3 regions of the Brevibacillus sp. HB2.2 genome follow, and region 1 is predicted to be linked to each of the others. Evidence: riboswitches for the same ligand, from Rfam matches in the RefSeq annotation. Region 1 holds a riboswitch; each other region holds the start of a gene.

Region 1 (4,502 bases):
CCAAAAGAAAGTACACGAAGAAAAATGATGTAAATGAGCGTAATGAAACATTGACGCTTACAATTGAAGTGAAATAGTAGATAGGAAAACCCCCTTGCATTTTGGCATGGGGGTTTTCGACTACAAGGGGAGGAAGTTCTGTGACAAATGAACAGAAGGTAATCTTGGAAAAGTTCGGCTTTCGGATCGAAGGAGAGCAAGTGAAACATTTGAAGCTGGGGATCGTAAGAAATATAAAAGAATTCGTCTGCCACCCCACGCCAGAAGAGTTGCAGGACTATATCAAGTCCATCTTGCGCAACCAATGTCAGTGGAAGCGAGGAGAATCTGAGTGAGCAGGCAGGGAGGTTGTTGGGGTTGAAAGAGTCTAGCGAGACATTGGTTACGGCCTTACGCGAAGTGGAGGACTGGGAGAAGGACCAGAACGACTTGTGGTTCTGGGAAAAGCTTGGCAGACTTCCTTTTGTTCTCTTGGATCGGATTACGCCTGCATTTGTTCAGGAGAAGCTGGGAAAAGCCGTAGATGAAATGGCAGCCTTTCTCGAGACAGGTGGGACTTATTTGGTGCAGGATGAATCGATATACAAGCGGTTTGACAAACGGTTAGAGGCTTCTGTAATTGGCAAAGAGGAGATTGCTGCTGTACCGCTTACAATCATGAATGATGTCGCAATGGAGCTGAAGGATTCACGTGCGAATTTTGCCACAGTACAAGGTGCGACGACTGGCTTCGGGGGGATATTTACCCTTGCGATCGATATCCCGCTATTGATGGGAACATCCCTAAAAGTATTACAAGAGATGGCGCTTGCCTATGGCTATCGACCGGAAGAGAAGAGGGAGCGGCTGTTTGTCGTCAAATGCTTACAATTTGCTTCATCAGACATCGTAGGGAAAAAAGCGATACTCGCTGAGCTCTCCCGCTTTGATGAACCAAGTGCGCAGAGAGAGGTAATGGCACAATTGCAGGGATGGCGTGAAGTCGTGGTTACGTACACAGAAAACTTCGGGTGGAAAAAGTTATTTCAAATGGTGCCTATTGCGGGTATTTTGTTCGGAGCGTATTTAAATCGCTCAACCGTAAAGGATGTCGCCGAAGCGGGGATGATGCTGTACCGCAAACGGCGCATCCTGGAGCGGCTGCGCGAGATTGAAAAGAGCATGGAGCTTACACAGACCACTCCTCAGCAGTAAGAGCGTAGATGAGATGGTCCTCCCATACACCGTTAATTTGCAAATAGCGTAGCGATAGCCCTTCCTGGCGAAACCGGTTTTTTTCCAAGACACGAATGGAAGCTTGGTTGCGAGGCATGACAGCCGCTTGTACCCTGTGTAGCCCAACATCCGTTAGAGCAAAGCGAAGGGCAAGATTTACAGCTAGTGTTGTATAGCCTTTGCCATTGCAGGCCTGATCCATGAAGTAGCCAATCGTCGCATTTTGCCATGCGCCGCGTGCGACATTCGACAACGCTACACGTCCAATCATCTTTTCAGATTCCCGGGAGAATACACCAAAAGCATAGGCAGTACCACGTTCAAAATCATTCTGTGCTTGCGAAATCTGTTCTTGCTGTGCTGGAAGGGTCAGAAATGAAGCGGGGCGGATCGGTTCAAATGGTTGGAGAAATTCATGATTACGCAGCCGAAGCTCTAGGAGCTCGGCTGCGTCTTGTTGATGGAGAGGCCGTAACAGAATCTCGTCTGTATGTAGTGACATGAGATCAATCCTCCTTAAAAAGTTGGATTGATAGTATAGCATGTGCCAAAGTATTTGGGAAACATCGATTAGCCGAGCAATTCAGCAAACGATACCCCGAATGCTTTGCAAGTTTCCACTTCTTTTGCTGTAGGAGAAAGCTCGATTTTCAAACCTTCCAGAGGAGTTTCAGCGCCACGCTCACTCGCCTTTTTCAGCAAAATATCAACAGCGGCACCGACATGCTCGTAAGCGGAATCGCAAGAGCCAAAAGCAACAACCTTTTTCCCACTAAGGTCAATATCGTCCATTTCCTCATAAAAATCCAGGCATTCATCTGGGAGTTCGCCATCGCCCCATGTGTAGGCACCAAGCAAGATTCCGTCGTAAGCCTCGAGTTCTTTTGCATTCGCGTCCATTACTTCTTTTATCTCCAGCTCAGCACCAGTTGAACGAATACCTTCTGCAATTGCTTCAGCAATTTCCTGTGTATTCCCTGTCATGCTCGCGTATACCATCAAAATGCTCATAAAACGTAAAACCTCCAATTAGATAATGAGTATCATTCTCACAAATAAAATTAATGAAAATGAGAATCGTTGTCAATAACTTTTTTCATCTTGCCACGTTTCATTGATTTTGGTAGAGTTAAATAAAATTAATATAATGTACACTAAATAGAGGTGCGCCGAAGAAGAGTAAGCCTTTTCGCAATCTGCCAGGGGGCAGGAGAAGGAAGAAAGGCTAAAGCGCCGAAGCTTTTGCTATGCCCCTACGTAGCACAGGCTGGGGTGTTTCATGAAAAATGAACATCCTGTCACAAGGGACCTTACATCTTTTTGTGGAGCGCTATTTATGATTTGCTTACGTAGTATCAAAAGCAATGAGATAGCGAATGCACTCATTGCTTTTTTTGTTTTACCATGCTGTTATTTTGAGGAGGATGTAACAATGAACATGATGGATGCTAACGAAATTATCGCGTTTATTCAAAAAAGCGAAAAGAAAACACCTGTGAAGGTATATGTGAAAGGGAACCTGGAGGGAATCGACTTTGGTGCGAGCTCTAAAGCCTTCATTACTGGTCCGACTGGTGTTGTTTTTGGTGAGTGGAAAGAGATTGAGCCAGTACTCGCTGCTAACGCAGACAAAATTGAAGATTATGTAGTAGAAAGCGATCGTCGCAACTCCGCTATTCCATTGCTGGATACAAAAGGGATTCAAGCGCGTATTGAGCCAGGCGCAATTATCCGTGACCAAGTGACAATCGGTAACAATGCGGTCATCATGATGGGTGCTTCCATTAACATCGGTGCAGTGATCGGTGAAGGTACGATGATTGATATGAATGTTGTAGTAGGTGGACGCGGAACCATCGGGAAAAACTGCCACATCGGCGCTGGATCGGTTATCGCAGGCGTTATCGAGCCGCCGTCTGCACAGCCAGTTGTTGTCGAGGATGATGTTGTCATCGGAGCAAATGCTGTCATTCTGGAAGGTGTACGCGTAGGAAAAGGTGCTGTTGTTGCAGCAGGTGCTGTCGTCATTGAAGATGTACCTCCATACGTAGTAGTGGCGGGAACACCTGCACGTGTGATCAAGCAAATCGATGAAAAAACTCGTTCCAAGACAGAGATCAAGCAGGAGCTACGTCAGCTGTAAGGGAGAGAGTGCACATGGACTGGCGTTCGCTCGATGAACAATATATCGTCTCCTCTTATAAAAGAATTCCGATTGCCATAGAGAAAGGCGAAGGAAATTACTTGTACGATACGAATGGGAAGAGTTATCTCGACTTGTTTACTGGACTCGCGGTAAACGTTTTGGGGCATTCTCATCCGCGCATTGTACAGGCTCTGCGTGAGCAGGGAGAGCGCTTCTTGCATATTTCCAATGTATTTTTAAACAAGCCGGCTATTCGATTAGCGGAGCGTTTGGTTGCAAACAGCATCAGCGGTAAGGTGTTTTTCACCAACTCTGGTGCGGAGGCCACAGAGTCTGCGATCAAGCTGATTCACAAATGGACGAAAAACGAGGGAGCAGGTCGTGAAGGCATCGTTGTTTTACGCAACAGCTTTCACGGGCGAACACTTGGAGCAGTACGTCTGACGAGGCAGGCTCACGTCTATCAAGACTTTCCTCAGCCAGCTTTTCCTGTTTATGAACTGGATGTGGAGGACACGGCAGGATTGCGAGCGATTTGCCAGGAGGCAAGACCCGCTGCGGTCCTTATGGAGCCAGTCTTGGGTTCCGGCGGTGTCGTGCCACTAACAGAAGCGTTCTTGCGAGAGGTAGCTGCCATCTGTGAACAAGAAGGCATGCTCTTTGTCATGGACGAAATCCAGACAGGAATGGGCAGAACAGGAAAGCTGTTTGCTTATGAGCATGCAGGCGTAGCGCCAGATCTCATCCTATTCGCCAAAGGCATAGGGGGAGGGCTACCTCTCGGCGGTGTCATCGCTGGTCCAAAGCTGATGAACCAGTTCAAACCGGGGGATCACGGAACGACATTCGCACCATCGCCATTGTCTGCTGCCCTGGGGAATGTCGTGTTGGACGAATTGCTTAATCCAGCCTTCATCGCTCATGTAGAAGAAGTGATTGCGTACCTGTGGTCGGGCTTGGAAGCGTTGCGAACGCGTCTTCCAGATCAACTGCAATCCCTTCGCGGAAAAGGCTTGATGGTTGGAATTCCGCTCTCTTCCACCCCGGAAGAGGTAAGCCACTTGCAGCAAGCATTGCTTGACGAAGGAATCCTTGTAGACGTGACCCAGAAAACGATTGTTCGTCTGCTTCCGCCACTGAC
Region 2 (4,502 bases), on a different contig from region 1:
CCAGGAAGCCGGAGGCAAAATTACGGATACACAGGGGAATGATTTTTGCTGGAAAAGCACAGGCATCGTAGCAGCTGGCTCGACCATCTACCCTCAGCTGATCCAATTGACCCCAGCTTCATAATGAACAGAAAAAAGGGTGAGCCTATGCGCATCACCCTTTCTCCTTTTTCCGCTCACGAAAACGGCGTACCTTCATCAGGTTTCCGCACATTTTGTCATCGCACCAGCGGCGCACCCGGTTGCGGCTTTCATCATAAAACACCCAGCGGCAATCCTCGTTGTCACATATTTTGATTCGCTCCAGATGCTGCGGGGCAAGCAGCTCCGCGAAAGAAGCCGCAATTTGTGCCATGACGAGGGGCCAGCCCTCTGCTTGACTGGATTGCTTTTGCCTGTAGCCGCCCTCCTCATCTACATACAACACCTGTGTATGAAAAGGGGCGAGAGCCAACACTTTGTTCAATTCCGCAAGGTCCTCCTCTTGAAATCGGTCTCCACGGACAACGGCTTCCAGCATACGTCTCAAACGCTCCCGCAATTGCAAAAGAGACGCGGCATACGCCTCATTCATCGGCAGCGGAGCGGTTAGGTTGTATGTTTGCAAAAAGGATGACAGCCATTCCTGGTTCTCCAGGCGATTTTCCCAACGACCAGAACCGCGCCAATCCCGCCAATCACTATTTAAAAAATCGATACAAAGCCAGTCCATGTCATCCACTCTCCTGACGAAACCCTTCATTTTCTCTCTTGTATGACCATACAGGATATGGTAATCTTTATCCGTAACTACCGTAACCTAATTGACTAGTTACACCCTCATTTCTTATTGCTATTATAGCGTTTCATCAATCTGTTTCACAGACGAGGAGGAAGCGTATGAATCGGAAGGAATTGCTTTTGCACGGATGGGAATGTGCGTATGACAAGGAAGACTGGTATCCACCCCTAAAAGAAGTGCTTTCCGGGATATCAGCTGCGGAGGCTAGCTGGCGCCCTGTGGGAGAAGCTGCCAACACCATCTGGGAAAACGTCAGCCACCTTCTTTATTACAAAGAACGCCTGTTGCATCGTCTTTTGGGCACCGAATTCCCTGGCTCCGCGGAGACGAACGATGATACCTTCACCCCATCCGGTGGTCCCGCTGACGAAGACGCTTGGCAAGCTACCCTCTTGAAAATGGAAAGCGTCCACCGCCACATTCATGAACAGCTTTCCTTGCTGACGGATGAAGAGTTAAACCAGCTGGCTACCTATACACCCATTTACCAAAACGTAATGAGTCTTGTCTTGCATGATGCGTTTCATACGGGACAAATCGTCCAAGTTCGCAAGCTGCAAGGCTCCTGGCCTGCCAAACGCTCATTTGAATAACAAAATTTCACATTGATTAATCCCGAACAATCCTTTATAGTTGTTAAATCACATAATTTCATACATGTTATCCTCATCTTTCACGGTGGGGATAGAGGTCGCGGCTTTTATATCATCCTGTACGAGATTCAGAGAAAATCAATGACTCCAGGTAAGGAAAATCCGCCGAAGCTCATATCGCGTCTCTGTGCGATTGGGTTGGGGCTGTACTCGAAAGGGGCAGAACTGTCACGTTTGCATGCCAAGCAAACGTGGTGAGCTATCTTCAGTGAAGGCTTGGTGGGGATTGGATGATACCGCCCTATGCCATTTTTTTGGCTATGGCGGTTTTTTAATTTCCGACCTTCCTTCTCAAAAATCAAGAAAGGTCGTGCAAGCAGCTTATGTCACAAAATCAATTGCAACGTGGTTTGAAAGCCCGACACCTGACGATGATCGCCATCGGCGGCTCGATTGGGACGGGATTGTTTCTCGCGAGTGGAGGCTCGATTCATTCCGCCGGACCAGGTGGAGCTTTAGTCGCCTATCTCGCTATTAGTATCATGGTTTACTTTTTAATGACCAGCTTGGGGGAAATGGCAGCCTTTATGCCTGTTTCCGGTTCGTTTTCGACGTATGCCACACGGTTCGTCGATCCATCACTCGGCTTTGCTCTCGGTTGGAACTACTGGTACAACTGGGCGATAACCATTGCCGTCGAGCTGTCAGCTTCTGCACTCATTATGAAATATTGGTTCCCGGATACCCCAGCGATAGTGTGGAGCGCTTTGTTCCTCGGATTGCTGTTTGCCTTGAATCTCCTGTCTGTGAAAGCCTATGGAGAATCTGAATATTGGTTCGCCTTGATTAAAGTAGTAACGGTTATCATCTTTATTATTGTCGGTGTGTTGATGATTTTTGGCATTATGGGTGGTCAAGCAGTTGGCTTCCAAAACTTCACCAAAGGCGACGCGCCATTCAATGGCGGCTTCATGGCCCTGCTCGGTGTCTTTATGATTGCCGGATTCTCTTTCCAAGGAACAGAGCTGGTTGGTGTAGCAGCTGGGGAAAGCGAAGACCCTGCCCGCAATATTCCGAAGGCCATCCGTCAAATTTTTTGGCGCATCCTGCTCTTCTACATCCTCGCTATTTTGATCATCGGGTTGCTGGTTCCATACGATAATCCAAATCTGATCAGTGGCGACCTTACGGATATTGCGATCAGTCCGTTTACGATAGTATTTGAAAATGCCGGTTTTGCTTTTGCAGCATCCGTCATGAACGCGGTTATTCTCACGTCTGTATTGTCTGCTGGTAACTCTGGCATGTACGCCTCTACACGCATGCTGTGGAACTTGGCGAAGGAAGGAAAAGCACCAAAATGGTTCGCAAAAGTAACAAGTAACGGTGTACCAATCAATGCCTTGATCTTGACTGCGCTCATCGGCGCCCTTGCTTTTCTGTCCTCGCTGTTTGGGGATGGCGAAGTGTACGTATGGCTTTTGAATGCGTCCGGTATGTCAGGCTTCATCGCTTGGCTGGGAATTGCCATTAGTCACTACCGTTTCCGCAAAGCGTTTATCGCTCAGGGCCGAGACTTAAGCGAATTGCCTTATCGGGCAAAGTGGTTCCCGTTTGGACCGATTTTTGCCTTCATCATTTGCTGTATCGTTATTTTGGGGCAAAACTACTCTTCATTCATCGGGGGAACGGTCGACTGGTATGGCGTCCTGGTCTCTTACATTGGCCTGCCACTCTTCTTACTCATTTGGCTCGCTTATAAAATCAGCCAGAAGACCAAGGTCGTCCCTCTTGAACAAGTAGACTTCAGCATGGATGAGCACACGAAATAATCGAAGAAAAATACGGACTTCCGTTATCTGAACGGGAGTCCTTTTTCATGTTTGCCACCCTATTAAAAACTGCCCGAAAATAGCCGATAGTATAGAAAAGAAGCAATTGAGATCCGTTTCCTTCTGTTCTCACAACTCATACTAGTCATCTGATAAAGGGTAACCATGATCTCCCTGCCTTCACGACTGAACATGAATCCATGTGAGGAGAGTAGAACATGCAAATCCAATCGTATTCCCGCTACCTAACCCCCCAGCTCCAAACTAGCCAAACTGCACCTAAAATGGTGACGGGAACTAGTCTGGGATTGCCCAAGCCCGATACGGTAGACCTTCGTTCACACAAGGCACGCGAGCTACCTGCTGATGCCATCGAACATCACAGCGTCCAATTTTTCTTTAGCACTGAGATTAATGAGCGTTTGGATAAAATTTTCGCAGATAAGCCACCCGAGGCTCGCAAAGCCTTTGACCACATCCTGGAGCAAAACTTTTTCAACTCCCAATCCACCTACACCGATGAAGAAAGAGCTGCTTTGGTAGAAGTCGGTTTAACCCAAGGCAAATATTTGGCAGACCAATACATGGCTGATGAGAAAAATGCTGCTGAATTTTTGGATACCCTCCATCTGCTCGCAGGCGTTGCCAAAACACGAAAGGTTGACCCTGCAACTGGCAGTGTCAGCTACGTAGAGCTTCCGCAAAAACCACATGGGGCGCCGAACGACTATGTTAATCCATCCAAGCTGATGGAGCGGTATGACCCGGAAGCCTACAAAAAAATGCAAGCGACCACAACCAATCCAACAGAGAAAGTAAGCATGCTGATTCAATTCGTCAAAAAGCTGCAACATCGTCCAGACTGGATCACACAATACCGGAACGAACAAGCTACGCTTCTCTCCGATTTAAAAAACACAAAAATCACTAACCGCTTCGAGAATGTAAATACAAAGGATACCACTGAATTTGTTCGTCAAATGAATACGCTCACTGAAAATGCTTCCTTTTCTGCGATCACACCATTGTTACAAACGAATCTTGCTTCTTTTATGAAGAGCCTGGCCAAGAAAACGAGTTAACTGCACAAAGATGATCGGCACAGCCCCTCCCGAACTTTCTGGAACTGGGGCTGTTTTTTCTGGTGTAGTCCGGGTCCCATTGCTTTTCCATTTAAGGAAATGTACAGGCAGGTGGTGGATATACTAACCCGTAAAGGAGGAGACGAACATGGATGACAATCGCGAAAACGACCTGCCTGATTTCAAGCAACTGGATGACAGACTGATCGCTCAA
Region 3 (4,502 bases), on a different contig from region 1:
AACAAACCAAGAAGTGAGTGGAGCTTGTGACTGAGAAAGCTATGGCCTTTCGCCATACAATGGTCCCCCTTTCAATGTATGTAACTCTCAATTTTGTGAAAAACGTCAAGCATCACCGCAAGCGGTCCAAAACGGCTTCGACCGTTTTGATAGACCTTTCCCCAATATCCTAACCCATTGCCTCACCCATTAGACATAGCAAAACCACCACGATCATTTTATGAACGGGATCTTGACGCTGTTCACAAAATGACTGCGTTCACTAGATCAAATGAATTTGTCGGAATGTGTCAAAATACGAGAAAAAGTTGGGCAAAACTATGACCAAATCCAATTGTACTCTTGTCGACACAGAGCGTCAAGACAATCAATGTACTAAATACATTGATAGAATAACTTTGTTTAGTCCAGCTATTTTTTCTATTCCGATGTCATGAATGCGTGTCCCTCCTCATAATCTAGTAAAGACAGGAGGGAAGCACATATGAAAGAGAAGGATCAGCTTGCAGCACTATTGCCGCCAGAGACCATTCCCTATGCAGAGAGAATGAATATGCCCTATCTTGGCTATCATCTTCTACGCGAAACGCTTACTAGCACCCTGCTAGGCGATAGTGAAAACCATATCCTCTATTGGATAGGAAAAAATATGGGCCGCCAAATCCCCATTCAATCCTCAACAGGCCCGATTATGCCTTTTATTCGGCTTGGATTAGGTCAGCTAGACGTCCTCGAGGAGAACGAGCAAACGATCGTCTATTCACTCAATCATTCCATTTTTAGCTATCAGTCTATAGAAAGACTAGGTTGCAGTCTTTCCTTTGAAGCCGGGATCATCGCAGGTATGATTGAGCAGTGGAAAGAAAAAGAAGCGTTCAGCAAAATCGAAATGGAAAACCCTTTAGACATACGCATCTCTGTACAAGTGGCGTCATGAACAAAATGCCCCCTCTACCTATAAGAAGGGAGAGGGAGCATCTATCTTTTTATACTCCGTGCACAACCGCGGTTTCCTCAACATCCAGACCATAGGCCGAATGAAGACTGCGAACAGCCAGCTCTGTCAAAGCTGCTGGAATGACGCAAGAAACCTTGATATCAGAAGTTGATACCATTTTAATAGAAATTTCTTTTTCTGCCAGAACGCGGAACATTTCGGCAGCTACCCCTGGATTGTTGATCATTCCAGAGCCGACAATGGATACTTTGGTCAAGCTTTCCTCGAAATCGACTTTTTCAAAGCCAAGCTCGTCTTTGTTTCTGTCCAGCGTATCCAGTGCTTTTTTCAGGTCATCCGCTGCAACTGTAAAAGAAATATTTGTAACAGTAGCATCATAAGAGCTTTGGATAATAATATCGACGTTCACCTGATTGTCCGCCAGCGTATTGAACAGACGGGAGAGCGTCCCGACCTTGGCAGGCATGCCGACAACCGTGATTTTCGCTACATCTTCATCGTGTGCAACTCCACTTACTACTCTTCCTGTTTCCATGTTGGCAACCTCCTCAACGTACGTACCATCTTCGGCAGTAAAGCTGGAGCGGACGACCAGCCTTACCTTGTATTTTTTCGCAGCCTCAACTGACCTAGGATGAAGAACCCCTGCACCGAGGTTCGCCAGCTCCAGCATCTCATCATACGAGATCGTATCCAGCTTGCTCGCAGCTGGAACCATTCGCGGATCAGCTGTATACACCCCGGACACGTCCGTAAAGATTTCGCATTTCTCAGCGTTCAAGCTGGCTGCGAGTGTAACCGCAGATGTATCCGATCCACCGCGGCCGAGCGTCGTAATTTCCCCTTCGTCACTGATCCCTTGGAATCCTGCCACGATCACCACACGACCACGACCGAGCTCGGATTGAATCCGCTCTGGATCAATCTGCTTGATCCGTGCTCGTCCGTGAATCGCCTCTGTGGTGATTCCAGCTTGCCAGCCCGTAAGAGAAATGGCATCGTAGCCTTTTGTATGCAAGGCCATTGACAAAAGCGCGATCGATACCTGCTCCCCCGTGGTCAGCAGCATATCCATTTCACGCTCAGATGGGTATGCGCTAATCTGCTTGGCCATGTCTACCAACACGTCAGTAGATTTCCCCATTGCAGAAACAACAACTACCACATCATGCCCTTCCTCTTTATAGCTGATAATTCGATCCGCAACTCGTAAAATTCGCTCAATGGTACCTACAGAGGTGCCTCCGTATTTCTGCACGATCAACCCCATGCGGCTTCTCTCCCTTTTTCTCATATCCAATATTGGTATTTATCTCGTATCGTATGGTTTTTCACTATTCTCTCTATAAGGAAAAGTCTTACATTTTTATTTTACAAAAAAGGCACCGACAAGGAATAAGACCTGCCGCTGCCTAGTGTTTCGACATACCGGTTCCTCCCTCCCAATACACGCGGACAACGAAGATTGACAGTTATCACCATCAAAACTCACATTGACACACCGTGAGATAGCTCTCCATCTGACAATTGGTCATTGTGCAGATGACAGTCCTGCATTTGTTCAACGCAGACCCAGCATGGAGAAAAGCGGGTTTCCCTCCACACTTCGGCGAATTCCCCTTTCCCGTCCCCTTCACAGATACCCGATCTCAGGGTGGTACTCTTGGTTTTCGCGCCTCTACCTCACTCCATAATGGAAGTGAGGCTAACTATTCTGTTTGAATCGGATTATAACATGAGTCTAAAAATGGATCAATTCCTTTTTAAAGGTTGTTCCAAAAGTCACACTGGCTACGTGTCTAGCTTGCGCAGATGCCCGATGATTTCTTTTGCCAGCTTGTCGCCAATTCCCAATTGGCGGAAGTCCTCAACGGTCGCCTCGCGCATTTTTTTCAACGAGCCAAAATGAGAGAACAACAGCTTGCGCCGCTTTTCACCAATACCCGGGATCTCATCCAACTGCGAGGAAAGCATTGTTTTTGTCCGGGATTGTCTGTGGAACGTAATAACAAAACGGTGGACTTCATCCTGGATGCGCTGCAACAAATAAAACTCATAGCTGTCACGTCTAAGATTTACAGGCTCTGGCGGATCTCCGTACATGAGCTGAGCAGTGCGGTGCTTCTCATCCTTCGCCAGACCACAGACAGGAATATAGAGACCTAGCTCGTTTTCCAGCACGTCCATAGCTGCACTGATTTGGCCTTTACCACCATCGATCACAATCAGGTCGGGCATTGGCTGGTTTTCTTTCAGCAGACGAGAGTAACGACGGCGAACGACTTCGCGCATGGAGCCGTAATCATCTGGTCCCTCTACGGTTTTGATCTTGAATTTGCGGTATTCCTTTTTGTCAGGGCGGCCGTCTGTAAACACAATCATCGCAGACACTGGCTCTGTTCCCTGAATGTTGGAGTTGTCAAACGCTTCAATTCGATGAGGAACCGGAATCCCTAAAATGTGACCGAGATTGTGTACTGCTTGGACCGTACGAGCATCGTCCTTGGACATCAGCGCGAACTTCTCCTGCAAAGCAATACGGGCGTTCTCGGTAGCCATCTTCACGAGCTCATGCTTTTTGCCTCTTTTCGGAGCATGGACTTTGATGCCCAACCACTCAGCCAAAAGCTCCGGCTCACTCTCTTGCGGGAGCAGTATTTCTTTTGGCAGCGCATTTTGCTTGTCGTAGTAGAACTGGCTCACATAAGACATGAAGTCCTCGGTTTCGCTTCCATAGTATGGAAAGGAAGTCGTCTGACGCTCGATCATCTTCCCTTTTCGCATATAAAACACCTGGATGCACATCCAGCCTTTTTCCACGGCAAACCCGATAATGTCGCGGTCTATCGTATCGGTGAACGTGATCTTCTGCTTCTCCATTACGGCTTCGATGCTCTTGATCTGATCACGATATTCCTTGGCTCGTTCGAACTCCATGTTTTCTGCGGCTTGCAGCATTTTTTCCGTGAGGGTTTGCTTCATTTCCTCATGGCCACCATCGAGGAACTGGCTGATTTGATCCACCAAACGCTGGTTTTCCTCTGCCGATACCTCGTACACACAGGGCGCAAGACATTGTCCCAAATGATAGTAAAGACAAACCTGCTTGGGCATATTGCGACATTTTCGCAACGGATAGAGCCGATCCAGCAGCTTCTTCACCTCGGAGGCATCTCCGGCATTCGGATAGGGCCCGAAATACTTAGCTTTATCTTTTAATACCTTACGGGTAATCTCCAGGCGTGGCTGCGCCTCGTTCGTAATTTTGATGTACGGATACGTCTTGTCATCGCGGAGCATGACATTGTAGCGCGGGTCGTGCTCCTTGATCAGGTTGCACTCGAGGATAAGGGCCTCAATCGCTGAGGATACCACAATGTACTCAAAGTCCACGATCTCACTGACCAACAGCTGCGTCTTCCCGTTATGACTGCCTGTAAAATACGAGCGGACGCGGTTTTTCAGCACCTTGGCTTTTCCGACGTAAATGATTTCCCCGCTCGCATTTTTCATCAGGTAGCAGCCTGGTTTATCTGGCAGGACG

Evidence for each region. Region 1 has a riboswitch for lysine ahead of dapD (2,3,4,5-tetrahydropyridine-2,6-dicarboxylate N-acetyltransferase). Riboswitches for the same ligand answer to the same signal wherever they lie in the genome.
Region 2: it holds a riboswitch for lysine, as region 1 does, so the genes downstream of both, HP401_RS32285 (amino acid permease) here and dapD (2,3,4,5-tetrahydropyridine-2,6-dicarboxylate N-acetyltransferase) in region 1, are expected to answer to the same signal.
Region 3: it holds a riboswitch for lysine, as region 1 does, so the genes downstream of both, HP401_RS17855 (aspartate kinase) here and dapD (2,3,4,5-tetrahydropyridine-2,6-dicarboxylate N-acetyltransferase) in region 1, are expected to answer to the same signal.

Annotation. Positions count from the first base shown of each region.
Region 1 covers NZ_JABSUV010000015.1:12,079-16,580, forward strand. Annotated here, with positions in the region: gene HP401_RS12845 (hypothetical protein) at 1-77, shown strand, start outside; gene HP401_RS12850 (hypothetical protein) at 141-335, shown strand; gene HP401_RS12855 (EcsC family protein) at 349-1,194, shown strand; gene HP401_RS12860 (GNAT family N-acetyltransferase) at 1,169-1,717, opposite strand; gene HP401_RS12865 (flavodoxin) at 1,786-2,226, opposite strand; lysine riboswitch at 2,367-2,556, shown strand; gene dapD (2,3,4,5-tetrahydropyridine-2,6-dicarboxylate N-acetyltransferase) at 2,648-3,358, shown strand; gene HP401_RS12875 (aspartate aminotransferase family protein) at 3,373-4,502, shown strand, end outside.
Region 2 covers NZ_JABSUV010000032.1:26,168-30,669, forward strand. Annotated here, with positions in the region: gene HP401_RS32270 (inositol monophosphatase family protein) at 1-124, shown strand, start outside; gene HP401_RS32275 (CGNR zinc finger domain-containing protein) at 155-712, opposite strand; gene HP401_RS32280 (DinB family protein) at 880-1,374, shown strand; lysine riboswitch at 1,459-1,644, shown strand; gene HP401_RS32285 (amino acid permease) at 1,758-3,206, shown strand; gene HP401_RS32290 (hypothetical protein) at 3,425-4,288, shown strand; gene HP401_RS32295 (hypothetical protein) at 4,437-4,502, shown strand, end outside.
Region 3 covers NZ_JABSUV010000023.1:99,317-103,818, reverse strand. Annotated here, with positions in the region: gene HP401_RS17865 (succinate dehydrogenase cytochrome b558 subunit) at 1-56, opposite strand, end outside; gene HP401_RS17860 (YslB family protein) at 485-937, shown strand; gene HP401_RS17855 (aspartate kinase) at 987-2,228, opposite strand; lysine riboswitch at 2,460-2,647, opposite strand; gene uvrC (excinuclease ABC subunit UvrC) at 2,750-4,502, opposite strand, start outside.